Regions from separate parts of the Paenibacillus hodogayensis genome, predicted to be linked through region 2. Evidence: riboswitches for the same ligand, from Rfam matches in the RefSeq annotation. Region 2 holds a riboswitch; each other region holds the start of a gene.
What was found. Region 2 has a riboswitch for cobalamin ahead of metE (5-methyltetrahydropteroyltriglutamate--homocysteine S-methyltransferase). Riboswitches for the same ligand answer to the same signal wherever they lie in the genome.
Positions count from the first base shown of each region.

Region 1: another riboswitch for cobalamin. It lies ahead of ABD796_RS01320 (ABC transporter substrate-binding protein); the one in region 2 lies ahead of metE (5-methyltetrahydropteroyltriglutamate--homocysteine S-methyltransferase).
Region 3: another riboswitch for cobalamin. It lies ahead of ABD796_RS07140 (ABC transporter substrate-binding protein); the one in region 2 lies ahead of metE (5-methyltetrahydropteroyltriglutamate--homocysteine S-methyltransferase).

Region 1 is NZ_BAAAYO010000001.1:345,499-347,758, forward strand. Features, by position in the region: gene ABD796_RS01315 (cobalamin-binding protein) at 1-136, opposite strand, end outside; gene ABD796_RS01320 (ABC transporter substrate-binding protein) at 182-1,174, opposite strand; cobalamin riboswitch at 1,461-1,664, opposite strand; gene ABD796_RS01325 (right-handed parallel beta-helix repeat-containing protein) at 1,738-2,260, opposite strand, start outside.
Region 2 is NZ_BAAAYO010000020.1:24,160-26,419, forward strand. Features, by position in the region: gene metE (5-methyltetrahydropteroyltriglutamate--homocysteine S-methyltransferase) at 1-868, opposite strand, end outside; cobalamin riboswitch at 1,026-1,215, opposite strand; gene ABD796_RS32490 (hypothetical protein) at 1,295-1,609, opposite strand; gene ABD796_RS32495 (hypothetical protein) at 1,682-1,915, opposite strand; gene ABD796_RS32500 (MFS transporter) at 2,113-2,260, opposite strand, start outside.
Region 3 is NZ_BAAAYO010000002.1:368,804-371,063, reverse strand. Features, by position in the region: gene ABD796_RS07145 (hypothetical protein) at 1-285, shown strand, start outside; cobalamin riboswitch at 666-873, shown strand; gene ABD796_RS07140 (ABC transporter substrate-binding protein) at 1,055-2,023, shown strand; gene ABD796_RS07135 (FecCD family ABC transporter permease) at 2,024-2,260, shown strand, end outside.

The DNA of each region.
Region 1 (2,260 bases), on a different contig from region 2:
AATCCGAGCCGAGCTTCGGCAGCTTGTTCGTCCTGGACGGCCAGTCGGTATATTTATCGACCCCGACGATGTGGTGGTCGAGCCCCATAAAGCCGAGCAGTTCCGTATTGCTCGGGCTGATCGAAACGATTCTCATGGCAAGACACTCCCTTCGGCTTCCCCTTACTCGAATGACGGTCTCTTACTTAATCAGATCTGGATAAATGCCTTTGGCAATCGTCCGCAAGCCATCCACAATACGCGGTCCCGGACGGTTCAGCGTATCCTGATCGACGCCGACGAGCTGGTTGTTTTTGATCGCATCGATTTTGTCCCAGCCGTTGCGTCCTTTAATGATTTGGTCGAGCGTTTGGCCCGCTTTGTCTTTGGCGCCGGTGGTGAAGAAAATGACGGCCGGGTTGTCCTGAATAATTTTCTCTTCGTTGATCTTGTTGTAGCCCTTCGTATCCGAAGCGATGTTAATGCCGCCGGCCAGCGTCAGCACTTCGTCCATAAACTCGCCCTTGCCGACCGTCCAGCCCGGCGAAAACTCGATGTAGACTTTCTTCTTCTGGTCCGGCTTGACTGTACCGACGGCGGTTTTGATGCTGTCAATGTCCTTCTTCATCTTGTCGGCCAGCTCTTTGGCTTCCTTCTGCTTGTCGGTCAATTGTCCGATGATCAAGACGTTGGCGATAATGTCGTCAATCGACTTGGGCTCGAACTTGTACAACGGCAGGTTCAGCGAGCGCAGCTTGCCGAGCGCATCGTCCTTGATGGAAATGCCGGTAATGACCAAATCGGCGTTGGCGGCCAGCACCGCTTCCACGTTCGGAGCGGAGACGCCGCCCAGCTTCGTCTTCGACTTCGCGGCTTCCGGGTAGTTGTCGAAATCCGATACGCCGACGATCCGGTCGCCCAGTCCGAGCGCGAACAAAATCTCCGTCTCGGCCGTAGAGGTGGAAGCGATCCGTTGAGGCGCTTTTTGCAGCGTAATTTCGGCGCCGGTCGTATCTTTTAAGGTAAGCGGGTATTTGGTGGCGGTGGCAGCGGCTTCTGTTTGTTTTCCAGCGGTCTGCTCTCCCGTCGGGGACGCCCCGTTTTTCGCGGTAGGTTCTTCCTTGTTCTTCGCTCCGCAAGCGGCGAGAGAGAAGCTAAGAAGGATAACTAGCAGTAGTGCGGCAATCTTGTTCATGAAGCGGTTCGTTCCTCTCCGGTTTGGAATAATGGAGAACGGCTTGCCGGTATTGAAAGCCCGTGTGTCTTCGCCCGGCGCAACGTCAAAAGCCCCGTTCCGTAGGAAGGGGCAGCGCATCAAGGATTTGCCAAGCACGGCACAATGGCGACGTAAGGCCATGACGCCAAAAAAACGGCGCTGCAGCGCGAAGCGCCCGTCTCCGGTCCGCTTTCGCGCATGGCCGCAACCATGCTGGGAATGATCAAATCGCTGAATAGCCGATCCTTTTCCGCGAAGGATGTCGTTGGCTGAAGCACAGTAGGCAGGTTTCCTGGCTTTCGGGCTTGCGAGTTCCCCGCCTTCCCATCCCGCATGCGGAACAGTGGCCTATGGAGTTCTCCCCGGTACACAGTGGCGGGACCGCGCCGGATTCGCACCGGCTTCCCTTTTAACCCGGCATTCGGTCTTCTTGCACCGAACGCGAGGCACCTACTGGCTGTTACAGTTCTTTCAATAGAGTCAAGCTCGTTTCACTCTGGCGATTATACCACAGCCTCGGTTCGGACGCTACGCTTGTTTCATTAACTGACAACCTGATAAGCGAACTGCACCTCCAGCCCTTCGGCCGAGGAGGCTCCGAGCACCCGGACCTGCAGCCTGCGCGGGCCGGCGGTTCCGTCTACGGTATACGGACTGACCAACGTCGTCGATTGCAGCGCCGAAGCGGCCGCCACCGCACTGCCGCCCGCGCTCGCCCCGTCGGCGTCCAGCCGCACGCTGCACGAACCGGCCGACAGCTTGCGGGTCACCTTGACGATCCGGATGCGCTGCCCGTCTACGTAGAACATATTGCTCAGGTCGTATACGCCGTCGGCAACCGGTCCGGCTATGCGCGCGAGCAGCAGTCCGTCGATCTGATCGACCCCTTTGTTGCCGGTGAACCGCGTCTGCGACGTTTGCGTCCCGCTCAGCAGGTAAGGTCCGGCCGCATTCCCCTTCAGATCGTTGTCGCTGACGAGCACGTCGGCCGCCTCGCTGACGATTCCGTAATCTTGCCTCGACACGCCGTCAGGCAGCGAGCCGATCGCATTGCCGACGATGACG
Region 2 (2,260 bases):
CCCCGAGAACTTTGTCAGCCGGGAAGCCGAACTGCTCCAAATGCTTCTTGTTCCGCACATAGCCGTGCACGAAATCGAGTCCGATGCCGTCCACCGGCAAAGCGACCGTTTCCTCGTAATGCTCGACTCCCTCGAAATACGTTTGCAGCAAGATTTTCACGCGCGGAGCAGCACGACGCACTTCCTCATAGATACGGGCAACCCGCTTCATCTCGGCCTTTGGCAGCGATACGGACAGGATCGGCTCGTCGATCTGCACCCACTGTACGCCCTCTTCATCCAGCTCGCGAATCAATTGCAGGTAAGCCGGCAAAAATTGATCGACCAGTTCGTCCAATTGTTCGGCTTTGTAGCCTTTGGACAGCTTCAGGAATGTGTACAAGCCGAGCACGACCGGTTTCCCTTCGATCGAAAGCTTTTCTTTGGCTTCCCGGTACGCCTGCAGCGGACGGTTTTCCAGAAGTGCGGGCTTCGCTCCTTCCAGCTCGGGCACGATATAGTGGTAATTCGTGTTGAACCATTTGGTCATTTCGGAAGCGGTCGCCCCTTGCACGCCCCGAGCTATCGCGAAATAAACGGAGAGCGGCACCGGTCCTCCCGTATGCCCGAAGCGCTCCGGCACGACGCCCAGTTGGACCGCCAGATCAAGCACATGATCGTACAAACTGAAGTCGCCTACCGGCACCAGATCGATGCCTTTGTCGCGCTGCGTGCGCAGATGATTCAAGCGGATCGTTTCCAATTGGGCCAGCAGTTCGACCTCGCTCGTCTTTCTCGCCCAAAATGCTTCAAGCGCCTTCTTCCATTCCCGGTCGGCCCCGATTCTCGGATACCCGAGCGAGCTGCTGCGTATTGTTGTTGTCCCCATAGCCGTTCCTCCTCTTATTGTCTCGCGGACTGCTTATTGCTTGAAAACATCAAAAAAGACATCCTTTACCCGGAAAAACGCATAGGTAAAAGATGCCCCCTCATTAGTACGTATGATGGCCGCTATCTTTAACACCTCCCTATCTCCCGTAGGTAAAGCAGTGCTGTCAGAACAGGCAGGTCTCCTGGCTCCGGGATCGACATGTTTGACGGCCTTCCCGATCATTCGATCAGTGGCGTTGTTCGTCAAACACTACTCCGTTACAGTGGCGGGACCGCGTCGGTATTGCACCGATCTTCCCTTTTAAGCACCGGCAGCGCCGGCACACCTATTCCCACATTATTCGGTTATGAAAACACAGTTACACAAGGATCATACAACACAATGCCCGGTTGTGCAAACCCTATCGGAATAGTTATTATTGGATTAGGTGCCCGAAGAATCGGTCGAGAGATGTTCTTTCTCCTCCGCCAGCCGCTCGATTTCCGCTACAGACAAACCCGTTACTTTGGCTATGACAGTCATGTCTATCCCCTCGATCAGCATAGCTCTGGCCGCCTTGGCTATTCCTCTTGCTTCTCCTTTTGCTTCTCCTTTTGCTTCTCCTCTTGCTTCTCCTTCGGCGATAAGACTGTTTCGCTCAATCAGCGAATGTTCTCGCGCCTCGTATAAACGGATCGTTTCTTCATCGCTGCTCAGCCACTCGAGCCGTTCTTCCGTTTTGGCAATAATAGGGTCCATCCCGATCAGCTCCTTCAAATTGTGACAGTCAAACCTGATCGGCAAGCATGTCCCGGAAGAGTACTCCGTTTTTTAAACCTCGTTTATACATATAACTTCGGCCAAACTGTGAAGATGATTGATTTTTTCTTCATAGGCGAATAAGACCGCCACCTGTTCTTCAGGTAGTCGGTCTTGCAACATTTTAAATAAACTGATGATCTCTGTCTTTGTCTCATCGTACTCGGACAACCGGTCAGCCAGCAGCTGCCCATGCATAATCGTTTGATCGAGAATAAGCTTTTGAAAGGAATGGCTGATGCTCATCAAAATCCCTCCGCCTCAAAATTTCAGGAATCAGGCGTAAGGAAAATGAGTTCTATCGAATTCCCATCACGCCTTCTTCTAATTTTATCCTATAATGGGAATATGGCGCTACGGTTTATACTTGGTTAACTATAGGTAGAGAACTATACTTCGCAAATGCAAGCCCGAGCGTCACTTCACAATCATCACCGATCCCCTCAACCATGCGACACTGCATCGTCAATGTTTGCCAAATGTCTTCGCCGCGCCAGAACGATAATAACACCAAGTAACACCATGCAAGCTCCGAAGAAAAACGGGATACGCGGACTGAACCACTCGGCCAACTTGCCCGCAAGCCATGGC
Region 3 (2,260 bases), on a different contig from region 2:
GATTTGGCGGCGGGCGATTGGAGCGTTTATGTGCTGCCGAAGGAGCAGTTCGACGGCTTTAAGAAGGAAGGCGGATTCGTGCCGCTCGACGATGTGTTGAAAAAAGAAGATTTTCCGGACGGGGTCTACGACGGTCAACTGGTCGGCGTGCCGCTCAAAGATTCGAAGCTGCTCAAGGATGCCGGTTACAAAGGCGGAGAAGTGTACGGCTTTATTATCCAGCGATTGAAGGAAGGGAAGCGCGAGGCTGCCAAGCAAGTGCTGAAAGCGATGGCGGAACGATAAGCGGATACGATCAGCGCCAACGGGCGTGCCGGACGGCGCGGCCGTTTTTGTTTCTAGTGCGATTGCCGTGAGACGGTCTCAGGGGCAATCGAAATAGACACAGTCCGGCTATGCAGAGAAGGCGGAGGGGAGCCTTTGAGTCCGCAAAAGCGAAGCGGTCGCCTTTGAGATCGGATTCCGCCTGCTACTACTCAAACAGGGAATCCGATTTCAAGTGCGATTGGAGGAGCAAAGGGTCACCGCAGCCTCGCTTTGCCGCCGATTTTTCTTATGCGATTGCCGTGAGACGGTCCCGGAAAGCTATTGTCAGATGAGACAATATAGCCTATAATCGATCCGTAGCCAGATAGCAGTCACAAGCAAGCATGGTGCAGTCCAGACCATAATCGGCCAACAGGTGCCCGGCGTCTTTCGGCGTGCGGGTTAAAAGGGAAGTCGGTGCGAATCCGACGCGGTCCCGCCACTGTAAGCGAGGTATTTGCCCGTATGCCACTGTTCCCGGAAGGGAGCGGGAAGGCGGGGAAAGCGGCGCTGTTCTTTCAAGCGCGCCTCTCGAGTCAGGAGACCTGCCTGTTTTGGCAAAGCTTAAGGATTCCTTCGAGGAAAAGGAGCCGGCTTATTCGGGAACGATAAACCGTTTCGTGCTGTCCGTGCGATTGCCCGTATTTGCTGCGCCCCCGTCCTGATCAGGATGGGGGCTTTTTTGACGGAGGACCTCATATCGCCGCATTCCGGGAACGGTCCGGAGCAAGAGAAGGAGAGAAACGCTATGAAGAAGCTGTCTATGCTGCTGCTGGCATCCGCGCTCGCGCTGAGCCTTGCGGCATGCGGTCAAGGCAAGCAGACCGGCGGGGTCAAGGAGCCTGCCCAGGCACAGCAGGGGGATACCGGCAAAGCGCCGCAGGCGACAAGCAAGAAGACGACTTATCCGCTGACGCTAAAGGATAGCTCGGGCAAGGAATTTACGTTCGCCAAGGCGCCGGAGCGAATTGTTTCGCTTTCGCCTACGGAGACGGAAGTGTTGTTCGCGATCGGCTTGGGCGATAAGATCGTCGGCGTGTCCGATCTGGATGACTACCCGGCGGAAGCGAAGAGCAAGCCGAAGATGGGCAACCTGCAAGGAAATCCGGAGGCGATCATCGCGGCCAACCCGGATATCGTATTCGCCGGGCTGTCGTTGAATAAAAATTCGGTTACCAAGCTGAACGAGCTGAAGCTGAATTTGTTCCAGACGAACCCGAAGACGATCGACGAGGCGATAGACCGGGTGCTGCTGCTGGGGGTTATCACGGATAAGCAGGACCAGGCGGAACAGGTCGCCGGCCAGATGAAGAAGGAAAAGCAGCAAGTCGTCGATGCGCTGAAGGGCTTGAAGCCGGAGCAGAAAAAGAAAGTGTACATCGAATTTTCCCCGGGTTGGACGGTGGGCAAAGGCGAGTATCTGGACGACATGATTGCAATTGCAGGGGGCGTCAACGTGGCATCGGACTTGCAAGGCTGGAAGCAGATCAGCGAGGAGAAGGTGATCCAGGCGAACCCGGACGTCATCTTCTTCGCCAAGGGCGTGCCGAATCTGGAAAAGACGATCCGGGAGCGCAGCGGCTGGGACAAGATCGCGGCCATACAGGGCGGCAAGGTGGTCGGGCTTGACGATAATCTGATGTCGCGCCCGGGCCCGCGCATTACGAAGGCGTTGGTCGATATGGCCAAAGCTTTGTACCCGGAGCTGGTGAAATAGATGAAGCGTAAGCTGTTGGCATGGGGAGTGGCAGGAATGCTGCTCCTCCTTGTTTCCGTCGTTGTCAGTTTGTCGCTCGGCTCGGCGCATATTCCGGTCTTGCAGGTATGGGGAATATTGCTCAAGCAAATTCCGTGGATCGGGGATTCGGTAACCGCCGTCTGGCCCCAATCGTCGGAGCAGATTATTATGAAGGTACGGCTGCCGCGCATCGTGCTCGGCATATTGGTCGGAGCG